Regions from separate parts of the Bacterioplanoides sp. SCSIO 12839 genome, predicted to be linked through region 1. Evidence: predicted binding sites of a transcription regulator. Region 1 holds the regulator's gene; the other holds the start of a gene.
The links. The regulator FliA, encoded in region 1, starts transcription of late flagellar genes. The targets are predictions, from matches to a motif close to CTAAAGTTNNNNNNNNNNCNGCCGATA.
Positions count from the first base shown of each region.

Region 2: KFF03_RS05965 (DUF5610 domain-containing protein) is a predicted target of FliA. The motif match lies at 5,057-5,083, and genes of this name have one in related genera.

Region 1 is NZ_CP073745.1:698,101-706,377, forward strand. It holds gene flhA (flagellar biosynthesis protein FlhA) at 1-2,043, shown strand, start outside; gene flhF (flagellar biosynthesis protein FlhF) at 2,103-3,539, shown strand; gene KFF03_RS03335 (MinD/ParA family protein) at 3,546-4,364, shown strand; gene KFF03_RS03340 (RNA polymerase sigma factor FliA) at 4,368-5,099, shown strand; gene cheY (chemotaxis response regulator CheY) at 5,334-5,720, shown strand; gene KFF03_RS03350 (protein phosphatase CheZ) at 5,736-6,530, shown strand; gene KFF03_RS03355 (chemotaxis protein CheA) at 6,543-8,277, shown strand, end outside.
Region 2 is NZ_CP073745.1:1,275,000-1,283,276, forward strand. It holds gene KFF03_RS05935 (NUDIX hydrolase) at 1-313, shown strand, start outside; gene KFF03_RS05940 (AraC family transcriptional regulator) at 310-1,353, opposite strand; gene KFF03_RS05945 (outer membrane beta-barrel protein) at 1,735-2,496, opposite strand; gene KFF03_RS05950 (MaoC family dehydratase) at 2,547-3,413, opposite strand; gene KFF03_RS05955 (AraC family transcriptional regulator) at 3,585-4,610, shown strand; gene KFF03_RS05960 (hypothetical protein) at 4,726-5,010, shown strand; gene KFF03_RS05965 (DUF5610 domain-containing protein) at 5,118-6,197, shown strand; gene KFF03_RS05970 (glutaredoxin family protein) at 6,275-6,520, shown strand; gene KFF03_RS05975 (hypothetical protein) at 6,535-7,242, shown strand; gene KFF03_RS05980 (ComEA family DNA-binding protein) at 7,307-7,594, opposite strand; gene topA (type I DNA topoisomerase) at 7,785-8,277, opposite strand, start outside.

The sequences.
Region 1 (8,277 bases):
ACCTTATCCATTGTGGTGTTACTGGTGAGTGTTTACGCTCAGCGTCCCCTCGATTTTGCGGTTTTCCCCACCATTCTTCTGGTTGCAACCTTGTTACGTCTGGCACTAAACGTGGCCTCAACACGGGTGGTGTTGTTGTACGGCCACGAAGGTGGCGATGCGGCTGGTAAAGTGATCGAAGCCTTTGGTGAAGTTCTGATTGGTGGTAACTACGCCGTGGGTCTGGTGGTGTTTACCATTCTGGTGATCATCAACTTTGTGGTGGTGACCAAAGGCGCTGGCCGTGTTTCGGAAGTAAGTGCGCGTTTCACATTGGATGCCATGCCCGGTAAACAAATGGCGATTGATGCGGACTTAAACGCGGGTTTAATCGAAGCGGATGAAGCCAAAAAACGCCGTGGTGATATCGCTGCCGAAGCTGACTTTTATGGTTCGATGGACGGTGCCAGTAAGTTTGTTAAAGGTGATGCCGTCGCCGGTATTTTGATTCTGATTATCAACGTGGTGGGTGGTCTGGCGATTGGTATGAGCCAACATTCTCTGGGCTTTGGTGATGCGATTTCTGCATACAGTTTATTAGCCATTGGTGATGGTCTGGTGGCGCAGATTCCATCGCTGTTACTGTCAACCGCCACCGCCATTATGGTCACCCGTAACAGCAGTGATGAAGGCATGGGGGATCAGGTGGTGGGCCAGATGTTTGGCTCTTCACGCACCCTGGGCGTGACATCTGGTTTGCTGTTTCTGATGGGCATTGTACCGGGTATGCCACATCTGGTATTTCTCAGTGCCGCTGCGGCATGTGGTATAGCCGCGTATTTTTCCCACTGGAAAACCGAAGGTGGCAAGCTGGGTGATGCCATTGCTCAGCGTTTGGGCGGACAGCCTAAAGTCGCCGCCGCTACCGAAGGGGCTGAACCCGGTAATGCGCTGGCCGCGCCTCAACAGCAGGCTGAAGCCGCCATTAAACAAATGGAAGTGAAAGAGCTGGGCTGGGATGACGTCGAGCCGGTGGACCGTGTGGGGCTGGAAGTGGGCTATCGCCTGATCCCATTGGTGGATAAAAACCAAGGTGGCCAGCTGCTGAATCGCATTAAAGGCGTGCGGCGTAAACTCTCTCAGGATCTGGGCTTCCTGATGCCGTCTGTGCATATCCGCGACAACCTCGATCTGATGCCCAATCAATACCGCGTGACCTTGATGGGCGTGACATTGGCGGAAGCTGAAATTTATCCGGAGCGGGAACTGGCGATTAATCCGGGTCAGGTGTTTGGCAAGATCGATGGTCTGGCGACTCAGGACCCGGCGTTTGGTCTGGAAGCCTTCTGGATTGATGCGGAACAAAAAGACCGGGCGCAAACACTGGGCTACACCGTGGTTGATGCCAGTACGGTGGTGGCGACTCATATCAACCAGAAATTACAAAAACACGCGCATGAATTAATTGGCCATGAAGACGTTCAGAAGCTGGTGGATATGCTGGCGAAAACCTCTCCGAAACTGGCCGAAGAACTAGTGCCAAATACTGTTAGCATCAGCCAGTTACTCAATGTCTTACAGACGTTGCTGAAGGATGGTGTACCGGTACGTGATCTGCGCTCTATCGCCGAGTCTTTGGCGAATATGGGCGGTCAGAGTCAAGATACCGCCGCCATGGTCAGTGCTGCCCGCCTGTCATTAGCCCGCATGATCGTCCAGAGTGTCTTTGGCAGCGAGGATGAGCTGCCGGTAATCACCTTAGAACCTCAACTGGAACAGTTGTTGCTTAAGACACTACAGCAGAGTGCTCAGCAAGGTGCACAGTATGGCCTGATCCTAGAGCCAGGCATGGCAGAAACGTTACAGCGTTCTCTGGCTGATGCGGCACAGGAGCAAGAGATGGCAGGTCGTCCGGCGGTGTTATTGGTGACATCACAATTACGGGCGGCAATGGCGGAATTTATCCGTAATGGCATCGAGGCATTAACCGTGTTGGCGTATCAGGAAATACCGGATAACAAGAGTATTACCATCGTTGCTAACGTGGGCGCTCAGAACAATTAATTTTTTACCGACAGCCATCAGCCGGTTGCTGATATCAACATAATTAACGGGGTTGGATAATGAAAGTGAAACGCTTTGTTGCTGCCAATATGCAGCTTGCCCTACGCAAGGTTTCTCAGGAATTGGGAGCCGATGCGGTGATTATGTCGAGCAAAAAAGTGGCTGAAGGGTTTGAAGTCGTGGCGGCGCTGGATTATCAATCAGGGGCATCGGAAGAAAACCCGGATGTCGCCCGTCAGCTGGAATTACAGCGCGAGCTGGAAGCGGTAAAAGCCAGTCGTGAAGTGACGTCAGATGGACATGCTTCTGATGAGCAATCTTTGGACAAACAGCAACGACTTCAGTACGCCCGTTCTTCGGATGTCAGCTCAGCAGAAGGGCTGAAAGATGTGTTGCAGGGGCTGAAGCAGAAAAGCTACAGCAATACCTCTCAGCGCCCGGCTCAGGCATCGGCTTCCTCTTCATCACCGGCTTCAACACAAGACTCGGTTAAGCCAGCTGCTGATCTGAGTGCAGTGCAGTCATTGGGGGAGCGGGTTAAAGCCTCCGAAGCACGTTATGGCAATGCCATGAGCGCCATGAGTGATGAGTTACGTGAACTAAAAAACTGGATGGTCAGCCATCAGGGCAGCGCCTGGGATACTGGCCGTCCTCTGACCTGGCAGCAGTCTCAGTTATGGCAGCGTTGTCAGGATGTGGGTCTGGAGCCGGCCTGGGCTGATCGCATTGCCAGCCAGATTGATGATGGTCAAGCGATGGAACAAGCCTGGCAACAGGCATTGAAATTAATCGCAGCCGATTTACCTGTTGCGCCACCTCAACTGCTGGAAGAAGGCGGACGTTACGCTTTGGTAGGGCCAACCGGGGCGGGCAAAACCACCACCATTGGTAAACTGGCGGCGCAGTTTGTGATTCATCACGGCGCTGATTCGGTCGCACTGATCACGCTGGACAATTATCGTGTCGCAGCCCACGACCAGATCAGCACCTTCTCACGTTTGTTAGGCGTGACACTGCACAAAGTTCACAACGAAAAAGAACTCAAAAATGCGCTGCTGAAAACCCAGGATAAAAAGCTGGTGTTGGTGGATAGTGCGGGATTAGCCAGTCAGGACGCACATTTTCAGACACAATTGTCTATGCTTAAACGAGCGGGCTCTGGCCTGAAGAAATTGTTGGTACTGCCACTGACCAGTCAGGGGCGTTGCCTGCAGGAAAATTATGAACATTTTAAAGCAGCTGGCCTGGTTGGCTGCGTATTTACCAAACTGGATGAGTGTTTCAGCCTGGGCCCTGCGATGAGTGTAGCGGCCTTGACCCAGCTGCCCGTCACCATTGTTACCGATGGGCCGCATATTCCGGATGATGTGCATTACCCGGAAGCGGATAAGCTGGTAAAACTGGCCGAACAAATGGCCCGTATGGCGCGTACCCGCTGGCAAGCGGCGGAAGCCATGCATCTGGCGACTCAATCCCGTTTTCAACAAGGAGCATAATCGGATATGTCGAGGCATCCCGTACAAGTGATCGCTGTCACCGGTGGTAAAGGCGGCGTGGGCAAAAGTAATGTATCGGTGAACCTGGCTATTTCGCTGGCTGAGATGGGCCGTCGTGTGGTGGTACTGGATGCCGATCTGGGCCTGGCCAATATTGATATTCTGTTAGGCATCAGCTCAACCAAAACCATTGAAAACGTGTTGCAGGGTGAGTGCGAGTTACGTGATGTGATGGTGAGAGGGCCGGGTGGAATCCGTATTGTTCCGGCGTCTTCTGGTACGCAAAAACTGTCGCAATTAAATGCGATGGAACATGCGGGCCTGATTCAGGCATTCAGCGATATCGGTGATGATATTGACGTATTGATTGTTGATACCGCCGCGGGCATCTCGGATACAGTGATGAGTTTTGTTCGCGCTGCGCAGGAAGTGCTGATGGTGGTAACGGATGAACCCACTTCCATCACCGATGCCTACGCACAAATCAAATTACTGAACCGGGATTACGGTGTGTTCCGGTTCCGTATCATTGCCAACATGGTGAAGTCTCCCCAGGAAGGTAATGCGTTATTCGGTAAGCTGACGAAAGTGACGGATCGTTTTCTCGATGTTGCCATGCAGTACGTTGGCGCGATTCCTCAGGATGATGCCATCAAACGTGCGGTACAGCGCCAGAAAGCCGTGGTGGATGCTTACCCTCGGGCAAAAGCGTCGACGGCATTTAAAGCGTTGGCGAAAAAAGTGGATTCCTGGCCATTGCCAGCGACACCGCGTGGTCATCTGGAATTTTTTGTTGATCGGCTGGTGCAGGAAACAGAGGCTTGATTTGTGTCTGCTGGAAGTTGTCTGGTGTATAGCGAAGTTCAGAATAATAATGTCGACGAATTGATTCGTCAGCATGCACCGCTGGTAAAACGTATTGCCCATCATATGCTGGGGCGTTTACCAGACAGTGTGCAGGTGGATGATCTGATTCAGTCGGGCATGATTGGTTTGCTCGAAGCGGCGCGTAAATACGATGGCGGCAAAGGTGCCAGCTTTGAAACTTATGCCGGTATTCGTATTCGTGGTGCCATGCTGGACGAAATTCGTCGTGGCGATTGGGCACCCCGTTCGGTGCACCGTAACAGCCGCCGTATTTCCGATGCGATTAAACAAATTGAAAGTGTCAAAGGACGAGATGCTGAAGATGCAGAGGTGGCGGAGCATCTGGGCATTTCTCAGGAAGAGTATCACTCGATATTGCAGGACAGCGCTGGCTGTCGTCTGTTCAGCTATGAAGAAGTGCTGGAAAAAACCGAATCCGGTGCCGATGTGTTTGTGGGTGAAAACCCCAATCCTCTGGAAGGCATTGAGCGCGGTGCGTTTCAGCAACACCTGGCCGAAGCCATTAAGCTGTTACCAGAGCGTGAGCAGTTGGTATTGGCACTCTACTACGATGAAGAACTCAACCTGAAAGAGATTGGCGCAGTGCTGGGCGTTAGTGAAAGCCGGGTTAGTCAGCTACACAGTCAGGCTGCGGCACGATTACGTTCCCGTTTGACTGACTGGATTCACTAGCCTTAACAGCACCTGGCCGCTCTTGTCCTGTCGTAACCTGCTTCATGCACTGTTTTATCATGTTTATCTAACTTGCTGATAATCAAGGAAACTTGTCCTGTTTCCCATTTCTGATCAGTAATCGTAAAAGAATCCTCCTTATCCCTGATTCCTTTCTGGATAAAGCACCGACAAGGTCTACACTAAATCTTAGTAACGACTTGGAATGTGCAAAGTCGATTAGTGGAGGTCGTTTTGGACAAAAATATGAAGATTCTTATCGTTGATGATTTTTCTACGATGAGACGAATTGTCAAAAATTTACTGCGTGATCTGGGCTTCACCAATACCGCAGAAGCCGATGACGGTACAACCGCGCTGCCAATGCTGGAAAACGGAGACTTCGATTTTCTGGTTACCGATTGGAATATGCCGGGCATGACGGGCCTCGATCTGTTGAAAAAGGTTCGGGCGGATGATCGCCTGAAATCTTTGCCGGTATTGATGGTGACTGCAGAAGCGAAGCGTGATCAGATCGTGGCTGCAGCACAGGCGGGTGTTAACGGATACGTAGTGAAACCATTTACTGCCGCTGTCCTAAAGGAAAAAATCGATAAGATTTTTGAACGCGTCGAAGGCTAACCGGAAGGCAAACTCATGGCTGATAACACAGCTGATAGCAAAGAACCGGGAGACAGCCACGAAGTTGGCTCCGAGATTCGTTCGCTGGCAGAAAATATGTTGAAGCAGCTCGAAGGTGGCAACCTTGGCAAAGCCGTTGCCATGGTAAACGATCTGAATGAATTACGTGATCGCACCTTATACAACGAGATTGGTCTGCTGACGCGAGCGCTGCACGAATCCATTAAAAATCTGAAGATTGACTCCATTGGTGCTGGTTCTGAAATAGAACACGCAACGGATAAGCTCGCTTATGTGGTTGAAATGACCGATAAGTCGGCCAACCGCACCATGGATCTTGTGGATGCCAGTTTGCCTTTGGCAGCTGATATTCACAATCGTGCTGCCGATTTGTCGGTTCAGTGGCAGCGCTTTTTAAATAAAGAATTAAAACCTGAAGAATTTCGTTCATTGACCAAATCAATCAATGTTTTTCTGCAAGACAGTGCCCAGCAGTCACAAACGCTGCAAGGCCAGTTATCCGACATTATGTTGGCGCAGGATTTTCAGGATTTAACCGGCCAGGTCATTCATAAAGTGGCTGAACTGGTGCGTGAAGTGGAAACCCGGTTAGTGAACCTGGTAGCGATGGCAGGGCATATTGACTCCATCACGGGAATCACTCATTCGGATTTAGAGTCTGTCACTGAAGAGGCGGTCGCTGAAGAAGCAGATATTGTTGCTGAAGGCCCGCAGATTAACAAAGACAGTGATGATGTAGTGAGCAGCCAGGATGACGTTGATGATTTGTTATCCAGTCTTGGCTTTTAAAGGAGCTAACGGATGAGTTTCGATGCAGATGAAGAAATCCTCCAGGATTTTTTGATTGAAGCCGGAGAAATTCTTGAATTACTCTCCGAGCAGCTCGTCGATCTTGAACAACGACCCGATGATAATGATCTGTTAAACGCTATTTTCCGTGGGTTTCACACGGTCAAAGGTGGCGCAGGTTTCTTGCAGTTAAATGCGCTGGTTGATTGTTGTCATGCCGCTGAAAACGTGTTCGATACCTTGCGTAATGGTAATCGTAGCGTTAATCCGGATTTGATGGATGTGGTGTTGCAAGCGCTGGACTCAGTCAACGAAATGTTCGAGAGCGTGCGTTCCGGTGCTGAGCCAGAAGCGGCAGATCCCGCGTTAATTGAGCGCTTACATCAGCTGGCATTGCCAGAAGGTGAAGGTGACTCGTCACCGGCTGCTGAAGAGGTTGCGCCAGAACCGGAAGCCGTTGAGCCGGTTGTTGCCGAAGAAACGCCAGTTACAGAAGCGTCAACATCAATACCAATACCAACGCCATCAGAAAGCGACTCGGGCGACATCACCGACGATGAATTTGAGCAGTTATTGGATGCCTTAGATGGTGCTCCGGCAGAGGCAGCCTCTGGCACTGCTCCGGCTGCAGATGATGGTGCTGAGCTGTTTATTGATGTTGACGGTGCTGCTGGTGCTGACGACGGTGATGACGAAATTACGGAAGATGAATTTGAAGCTTTGCTGGATCAGATCCATGGCAAAGGTAAACACATCAGCGCTGATGATGCCAAACAAGCGGCAGCTGAGCCTGAAGTCGCGGCTGAGCCGGCGACGCCGTCATCGGGTGATGACCTGATTACCGATTCCGAATTTGAAGAGCTGTTGGATCGTTTACATGGAAAAGGGAAACACTCAGCAGCGGCGGATGAGTCTTCCGCTAAAGAAAAAGCGCCAGAGTCCGTTGCTGAAGTAACCCAATCAGCGCCTAAGCCAGCACCAAAAGCGGAGCCCAAGCCACAGCCTAAGCCGGAACCCAAAGCGGCTGCGGCAAAACCAGCGGCTGCAAAACCTGCTGCGAAGCGCCCGGCTGATAAAGACAGTGCTCCACAAGCTGAAGCCACGGTACGGGTTGATACCAAGCGCCTGGATGACATCATGAACATGGTGGGCGAGCTGGTGTTGGTGCGAAACCGCCTGGTTCGTTTAGGGCTGAAGAGCAACGACGAATCGATGTCGAAAGCCGTGGCTAACCTGGATGTGGTGACGGGCGACCTACAGGCATCGGTGATGAAAACCCGGATGCAACCAATCAAAAAAGTGTTTGGTCGTTTCCCTCGGGTTGTACGTGACCTGGCTCGTCAGCTGAAGAAAGAAATTAACCTTGAACTGCGCGGCGAAGAAACCGATCTGGATAAAAATCTGGTTGAAGCCTTAGCCGACCCCTTGGTTCACCTGGTGCGTAACGCGGTTGACCACGGTGTGGAAATGCCAGACGTGCGTGAGCAGGCCGGTAAGGCACGTGTGGGTACCGTCGTGTTGTCAGCTGAACAGGAAGGGGACCATATTCTGCTGATCATCGAAGATGATGGTGGTGGTATGGATGCTGACGTGTTGCGCCGTAAAGCGGTTGAAAAAGGTGTGATGGATCAGGATGCGGCTGATCGCCTGACTGAAAATGAGTGTTACAACCTGATTTTTGCGCCAGGCTTCTCCACTAAAGAGCAGATCTCGGATGTGTCGGGTCGTGGTGTTGGCATGGATGTGG
Region 2 (8,277 bases), 580 kb from region 1:
GGGAGGTGCTCCTTACGAAGAGGAGGTTGAGCAGTGTGCTTTGCGGGAATTAAAGGAAGAGACGGGGTTGATCGCGAAAAATTTAAAACCCCTCTGTCATCTGCATTTGAGTAATTCTATTACCAATGAAGAAGCGTTCGCTTTTGTAGCAACCGGCTTGCAGCAAGGGGATACTGAGTTTGAAGAAACTGAAGTACTGACGATACGCCGATTGCCATTTTCAGAAGTGCTCGAAATGACGTTATCCGGGGCAATCACCGATGCCGTTAGTGTTGCCGCAATACAACGTGTCAGGCTGCTTGGCCTGGCTTAGCCATTAACGACCATCAGTGGCCCGGATTTATGCGACTGTCGATATTGGGCCGGACTTTGGTTGATTTCTTTAATAAAAATACGATCAAGGGTACGTCGTCCGGATAAACCAATGTGCAGTGCAATTTGCTCAATGCTGTCGCTTGAGCTGACCAACAGACGCTTAGCGGTGTCGACTCGGACATCGGTAATAATCTGCTTCAGTGATGTTTCTTCTTTGTGTAAGTGACGATTGAGCGTGCGTGCACTGATATGGAAGTAATCAGCCACTTCCTGTTGATTAGCGTTTAAACGGATTTTGTTTTGGCTCAGTGCTTTGCGGATACGCTCTGCTAATGAGCCTGAGCGAGCCAGTTTACGATAGCGTTCTTCAACTTCGCGCTTCATCATTTTCAGGATATGAGGGTTGGTATTGTGCAACCCTTCATCCAGCCACTGGCTATGAAACTGAATTGAGCATTCAGGATCATTAAATCCTACCTGTGTTCGCCAGGATTTTTCATATTGCGAACGGTATTGGGTTTCCGGAAAAGGCAGTGTGATGGCACTGATTTGCAGCTCGGTACCACACAGCTGTCGGAGCCAGTTCAGTAAGGTACTGATGATGATTTCCGTGCGATGACGCTCGCTGGTGAGGATGTAGTCGTCTGAGACCGGCAGCTTAACTTTGATGGTGTTGTCACGTGTGCGTGTGACCTGGACTTCCAGCTGATCACTCAACAGAGGTGAAAACTTTTCAAGATAATACAAGGCTTCTCGTAATGTATTGCAGCACAAAAACAGGTGCTGTAACTGGCAGCTGCTATGGGTGCTGAAACGGTGTGTTGGCTGAACACACAAAGCTTCGTCACCGGTGGTTTGAATCAACTGAGTAATCAGTGAGTCGGCATCGGATTTATTGATCAGGGTGTCGGGGTCACGAAGCTGTTTCAGTACTCTCTGTACAACATCGCTGTGTTCGTCCATCTCATTAAAAAAAGCCGATCCGGTTGCTTCCAGCAATGGCCTTATTAACGCAGTTGATAAGTAACCTTGTTCCATTTTAAACGCCTGATTTTTATTTTTAGCCGATGAACCACTTAACAGTTTTCATCGTTACTCAGAGACTTCGGAATTGTCATCCTGCTATGAAAAGCAATGGCCATGCCATGCAGCAGATGCCATTACTGTCTGATTCTTTCGTCTTGATGAGTGACAAAAATTGTCTCTTGTTACTTTTGGTAGCATTTTGGTGACACCCTTTTACACGAATCCCATGGTTGAGGGATTACGATAAAAGCATCGATTATTCTTTACACCATTTTGCTATCAAAATTCTGACAATTTCAGAATAAACATTTGTTAATCAAAGTTAAATGATGACTTATGTGATCTTTCTTTGAATGTGAGGGTGATCACAAAAAGCATCAGTCAATTTGTGGATCAGAATTCGTACTGAGCGCCAATCGTCAGGAGTTGGAAGCGAACACGCTCGAAATCCTGGCTGTCCAGTGCGGTTGTCTCAAGTTCGGCCCTGAGCGCAAAATCAGATATCGGTTGCCATAAAAAACCTGCCCCGGTGATTTGATCAACCGCCGACGTTTTTCTTTTTCTCAGTTCGCGTCGGGTAACGGTCTGATCCTGATTGGCCGTGATTTCAACGTCGGTGTACTCCGCCTCCCAGATGTTCGCTCCGGTTTTGACAAAAAAGCCGAGATCATTTGTCAGGTCAAAGCGATAACGAAAAGTAATAAGTATGCCTTGCGGGTGGACCGTTGAGTTGCCTGTAAAGGTTGCTGTTGATGGACTGTCAGCACTGCCTGGAAGACGTGAAATTTCGCCATGGGAGGCGTTGTCGAAGCTTGGTGGGGTGTCACTGCTCACGTCTTCAAACGTGGCCGTTGGATCATCATAAGAGGCCTCGCCCATGTCTAATAAACCAAACTCAAGGGCAAATTGATCGAGAATATTCGGGCCAAAATGAAGTTTAAATGCGTTACCAAAAGAATCCATATCCTGAGAATCGGTAATGCCCCCTTGCAGGCTGACAAAGCCCCCTTCGGCTTGTGCGAAACTGCTGAGCCCCAAGCAAACAAGGCACGTTATGAATGATTGGTTAAGTCTGGCCATGGTTGTTTTAGGCGAAGCGATCATAACTGGCGAGTCCATTATTGTTGTTTTGATTATTTTATGGCTCGCCATCATACCAATGCCTCTGCCGATGAGAAAGGCCAGAGCTTGTTAACAGGTCTCAGTCATTCCAGTGGCTGGATATAACCTTTTAAATGGCGTTTCTGGCCTTGTGAGTCGGCAATATAAAAGGCTCCTCCATACGGTGTCTCTGTGTGCAAAGAGACATTGCCAGGTAAGAATATGGGTTGTTTAAATTCAACTTCCAGAGAGCAGGGACCCGCAATTAACTGAGGGTTCAGCGCCGCCGCAGCTCTCGCTTTTGTCCACATGCCATGAGCAATGTGACGCTTAAATCCAAATAATTTAGCGGTGGGGGCGTATAAGTGAATGGGGTTGGAGTCTCCTGAAATACGTGCGTATTGACGGCCAAGATTCTCTTTCATCCTCCAGCTGGAGTGTACCGGATAATCTTGTTGCTCTGATGGCTGGTGACGAGAAGTATTTTTACCTGAGCCTTGCTTGGACAGGTTGGTACTGATTGATTTCCAGATTAATTCGCCGCCTGAGGTTACTTCACTGGTAATATCGAATTCCAGCCCTTTGTCCGTTTGTCTGTGTGCTGAGCAGTAACAACGAATTGCCAACTCTTCCGATGCATATATGCCTCGGTATTGGGTGATATGGTTGCGTATGTGCACCAGCCCCATCAGTGCCAATGGGAAATCTTTGTGCAGCATCAGCTCCATATGCAGTGGAAACGCCAGGATATGGAGATACGTAATCGGTAACACGGTAGATGGTGCGTGAAAGCCACAGAGCCTGGCGTATTCAGCCACTTTTTTGTGGTCGACCTTTACATGCGTCAGCAGTGCTTCGTGAGAGGGGAAGCTCAGGTCGTCAGTTGTTGAGCGCTTGGGCATCACAGCACGTGCATACTGACCGATAATGCCGGGGACATCCCGAAAAAGAAGTGTTTTGGCCTGATTCACAGTGGCTACTCCAGAGTTAGCTGCTTAGCAATAGCTATTGAGTGTAAAGCGCTTTGGCTAAAGCCCATTGGCAACGTCTTTTGTCACGTGCGTCATATTGGTCAATAACACTTGCAGACATGGTTTGATCTGGCAAAATCCGGCCATACTCATGAGGAAATTCAATCACTTATGTCCAGTGGAATAGCGGAATTACGTGACTCAGGCATTATGATTCAGCTGGCTTATCAGGCTATGTTGAAGATGGACCTTGATGTGGCGGCCATCGTAAAGCGGTTGGGGATCACGCCGGAATTAATTTCTGACCGGAACGCCCGGACTCCGCATGCCGCGCAGCCTGTTTTCTGGCAAGTGCTGGAAGATGAAAGTGGTGACGCGGATATTGGTTTGCATCTGGGGGAGCATTTACCGGCTTACCAGGGACAGGTGCTGCAGTACCTGTTTTTATCCAGCCCTACCTTTGGTGATGGTTTAAATCGTTCTCTTAATTACCAGCGTCTTTTAAGTGATGCATCGCAGTCCAGTCTTGGGCACGAGGGTGATGAAATTTATATCCGTGTTGGCACGGCAACGGATCTGACGTCTTCTCTGCGGCACTTGTCAGAATGTATGGTGTTGGGATTGATTCAATTTTTTCAGCATGTCACAGATAATGCTTTCCGGCCTTCCCGTATTCATTTCTCGCATCAGAAACCCAGCTCTGACGCTGAGCACCAGCGAATTTTTCAATGTCCGGTGATTTTTGAAGCGGCAGAAGTCCGCATCTATTTTGATCAATCATTAATGGCACAGCCTTCTTCGCATGCAGAACCTGAGCTGTTGCAATTACATGAAAAACTGGCCAGTGAGCATGTGGCTAAACTGGAACGCCAGGATATTGTTTCCAAAGTGTATAAAGTGTTTGGTGAAATGCTCGAGACGGGTCAGGTCAGTCTTGATGATGTGGCTGCCCGGTTGGAAATCAAACCGCGAACGTTGCGGACACGTCTGACAGAAGCAGGTACCAACTTTAATCAGCTATTAGCCAATTACCGCTGCAACCTGGCTAAACGTTTGCTGGCCGGAACGGATGAAAGCATTGATGAAATTGTCTATCTGACGGGTTTTTCTGAACCCAGTACCTTTTATCGGGCTTTTAAACGCTGGACGGAACAAACCCCTGTTGAATACCGCAACCAGCGTAAAAGCAGCCAGTAGTTCAGATTGGTGATAAAAATTCACTAAACTGTTTATTTTTTGAACTTTATCTTCGTCTGAGCCCAGTCCATCTTAGTAAGGTGTTTAAAACTGAATGATGAATCTGAGGTTCTTTATGTCTGGTGAAAAATTATCCTTGATCAAACCACTGGTCGATCATCTGGCGCAGGTGGGGAACACCAATATCTGGCGTAATGAGTTAGCTGATGCGGGTGTGATGACACTGGAAGAAACCATGGCACTGGATGAACATGCTTGCCGCGCCGCTTTTAAAGCGATGAAAATGACCCAGTTGTTATACTCAACAACCCGGGAAGTTCTCGACGAGCTTGAAAATCATCAGGTGAGTTGGTCGGTTGATTTTGCCGATGATTTTCAGCAAGGCGCGATTTGTTACTGAAGCGTCTATGTTGTTGTACCAAGCCGCAGTGATGCGGCTTTTTTCGTTAAAGAATGACTATGCATAGCCGATAACAGGGTAATAGCACTGTATTCGGACGTTACGTTATGGCCATTTCACTCAATCCCAGCCAATTTGGTTTTCTCAGCTCTGAAAAGCCGTCATTTGCTAATCGTGATTCCTCTTCGGCCAACCCAAATGCTACAAACACCGTATCACAGCCAACATCTGCAGAGGCCCGTGAAGTCAGCCGTGCTGACCGTCAGTCAGCACAACAAACAGCCGATAATATGTTGGGCTTTATTGGTCGTGATATTGAGCGCTTGCGCGCAGCTGGAGCTTCCGAGGAACGAATTGCTGAACGCGTTGCGGCCGCCCGTGAAGGGGTTGCCAAAGGCTATGCCGAAGGTGAGTCTATTTTACAGGGGCGTGGGTTATTAAATGAGGAGCTGCAACAAGAGTTGGATGCCGGGCGTAGCCTGATTGAAGATGGGTTGGATCGATTGGCAGCGGGTGAGTCATTAGCAGAGATCAACGCGCCGGCAGATCAGTCTGGGTTACCTCCCGCGATTGCGGGTCAGTCGCAATTAAACGTCGCTAACAGCCTGTCTCTGGAGGTTTTCACCCGAGATGGGGATCGTGTCACCGTATCTTTTGCTCAGTCTGAATCCCGTTCATCGTCATTTGCGTCAGGCCAGATCAGCGTCAGTAGCAGCAGTCAATCAGGTTATGAGTTATCCGTTGAGGGTAACCTGGATGAAGATGAAAAAGCGGCTTTAACCAGCTTATTTGATTCAGTACAGGATCTGAGTGAACGCTTCTTTTCCGGTGATTTGGGCGGTGCGCTTGAGCAGGCGATGGAGCTGGGGTTTGATGGTAATGAGTTGGCTTCACTCAGTCTGAATCTGACTCAGCAAACATTTGCGTCCTCAACACGTGCTTATTCCGATATTCAGCCACAACTGCCTACTGAGCAGCTGGAAAGCCTGAAATCCCCTCTGGCTTCTTATGTAGATGCTTATGTCGCGGCCATTGATAAAGCCTCAGCACTTGAAAAGCCTGAGGACACCTTACAGCAACTGGTGAATCAGCTGCTGCCTGAAGAAGATCGCTTGCCCATTTGGAATGAATTCCATCAGGGGTTACAAGCGGCGACCAACCTGGCTGGATTATTTCAGCAAAACTGATTTGATATCCGGGCGGCTAAATAACGACTTCTCCCGAAAAATTCTCGCTATAATGTGAACGTTTTGCGGAGAAATGTATGTCGTATGTATTGTTCAGCACGGAAGCGTGTCACTTGTGTGAATTAGCGCAGCAAGTCATCGTTGACGTTGCGGCTTCAATGCCGGTTGAAATTTATATTGAAGACATCAGTGAATCTGAATCTCTGGTACAGCAATATGGTACCCGCATTCCTGTACTGAAAAACGAAACCAATGGGCGGGAACTGGACTGGCCATTTACCCACTCCGAATTATTGAAATGGCTCTCGGGCCAGCAAACCTGAAAAAGGAGAATTCTATGCGTTTAATGTTGGCTGCCCTGGCTTTATCAAGCCTGGTTGGTTGCGCTTCTAACCAGTTATCACAAACGGGTGAAGCGGTGTATTACGCATTACAAACAGACACCAGTCTGCGTAGCTGGGTTGATGCATGCAAAACGGTGAGCACGACATCCAAGCAGCAAGCGTTAATGACCCAGAAAAACTGGTGGAAGCGAAATGGAGCCTTTGTTGAAAGTGCCGATTACGGTTTGACTCATGACATTATCACGGTGACCGATGATCGTGCTGAAACCGGCGCCCGTATGGCGATGGCGATTACCTGGCAGGTGGTTGAAACAGCTGAGCAGGAAGTTGATGAGTTAATGCAAAGCACCAGTAACAAAGAAAGTCTGTGTGATCGTATTCTCTCTCAATACAACGATGGTGAGCGCGATTTACGCGGCAATGAGTCCTTGTACAACAGTCTGGTTGGTTTGCAGCGACGTGCTCAGTCGGGTGGTGAAGACCTGAAAATGAAACAGGCTTCGGTACAGGCTCGCACCGGCAAGGTGTATGGTCGTTCATTTTATGTGGTCGAAAAAATGACCAAGCGCGAAGGTTGCCCGGGGGCTAAAGTACAATTACTGAAAAATGACTGGCCGCATGAAGTGTATGATGCTCGTTGCCCGGATGGCAGTTATCTGCTGGCGCGTTGTGAATGGGGCAATTGCTTAATCGCTGATTAATATTGTGATCTTCTCAGTTAATAAAAAAACAGCCTCAATTGAGGCTGTTTTTTTATGTGTGGGCTTAGTCAGTACTGGTGGCTAACAACGCCCGATTCTTTTCCAGTATGCCTTCACCAATACCCTTAACCAGTACCAGCTCTTCAACCGACGTGAAATTCCCCATATTTTCGCGGTAGGAGACAATAGCTTCTGCTTTGGATTTGCCAATACCGTCCAGCTCAGCTAATTCTTCAGCGCTGGCAGTATTGATATTAATTGAGGCCTGTTCGGGTTGTGTGGCATCGTCGCTGTGCGAGAGAGGTGCTAAAGCCAATGCGGTTGTAAAGGCGAGTGTTTTTATCCATTTCATAATCTTTTCCCTGTCGTTGTTAACGTCTAACGTTATTAAGGTCGTCGTATTAAGAAAATGCCTGACGGATCAGAGCATGACTTGACGCTAACAAGGCTTTGAAAAAGAAAAAATCCGGGAAAAGCACTAATTTAATCAGCGCTTTTCTCGGATTGCAGTATGAATAAAACGGACTTTAGCTACGAAAAAATCAGCTTTTTGCCTTTTTAGCGGCTGGCTTTTTCGCTGCCGTTTTCTTTTTTGGAGCGGCTTTTTTCTTCTCGGTGATAACCCAGGCGCTATCGACAAAATGCGCAGTCCAGCCAGTGGCTTTACCTTCGGCATTTTCCGTCATGACGTACTGTTCTTTGGTCTTGCGACTGTAACGAATCACACTCGGGTTACCGTCGCCATCAGCGCGGGGAGCATCCAGAAGGTAATGATACTTCTGCGGTAGCTCGGCCTGATGTGATAACAACTCTGCCACTTGTGGGGCACGGGTTTCGCGGTTTTTCGGGAATTGGCTGGCGGCTAAGAATAAGCCCGCAGCACCATCACGTAACACGTAGGTATCTTCCACTTTCTGGCAAGCCAACTCCGGCATCGGAATCGGATCCATTTTTGGTGGCGCAGCTTCACCACTTTTCAGTAGCTTACGGGTGTTTTTGCACTCTTCGTTGGTGCAGCCAAAATATTTACCAAAG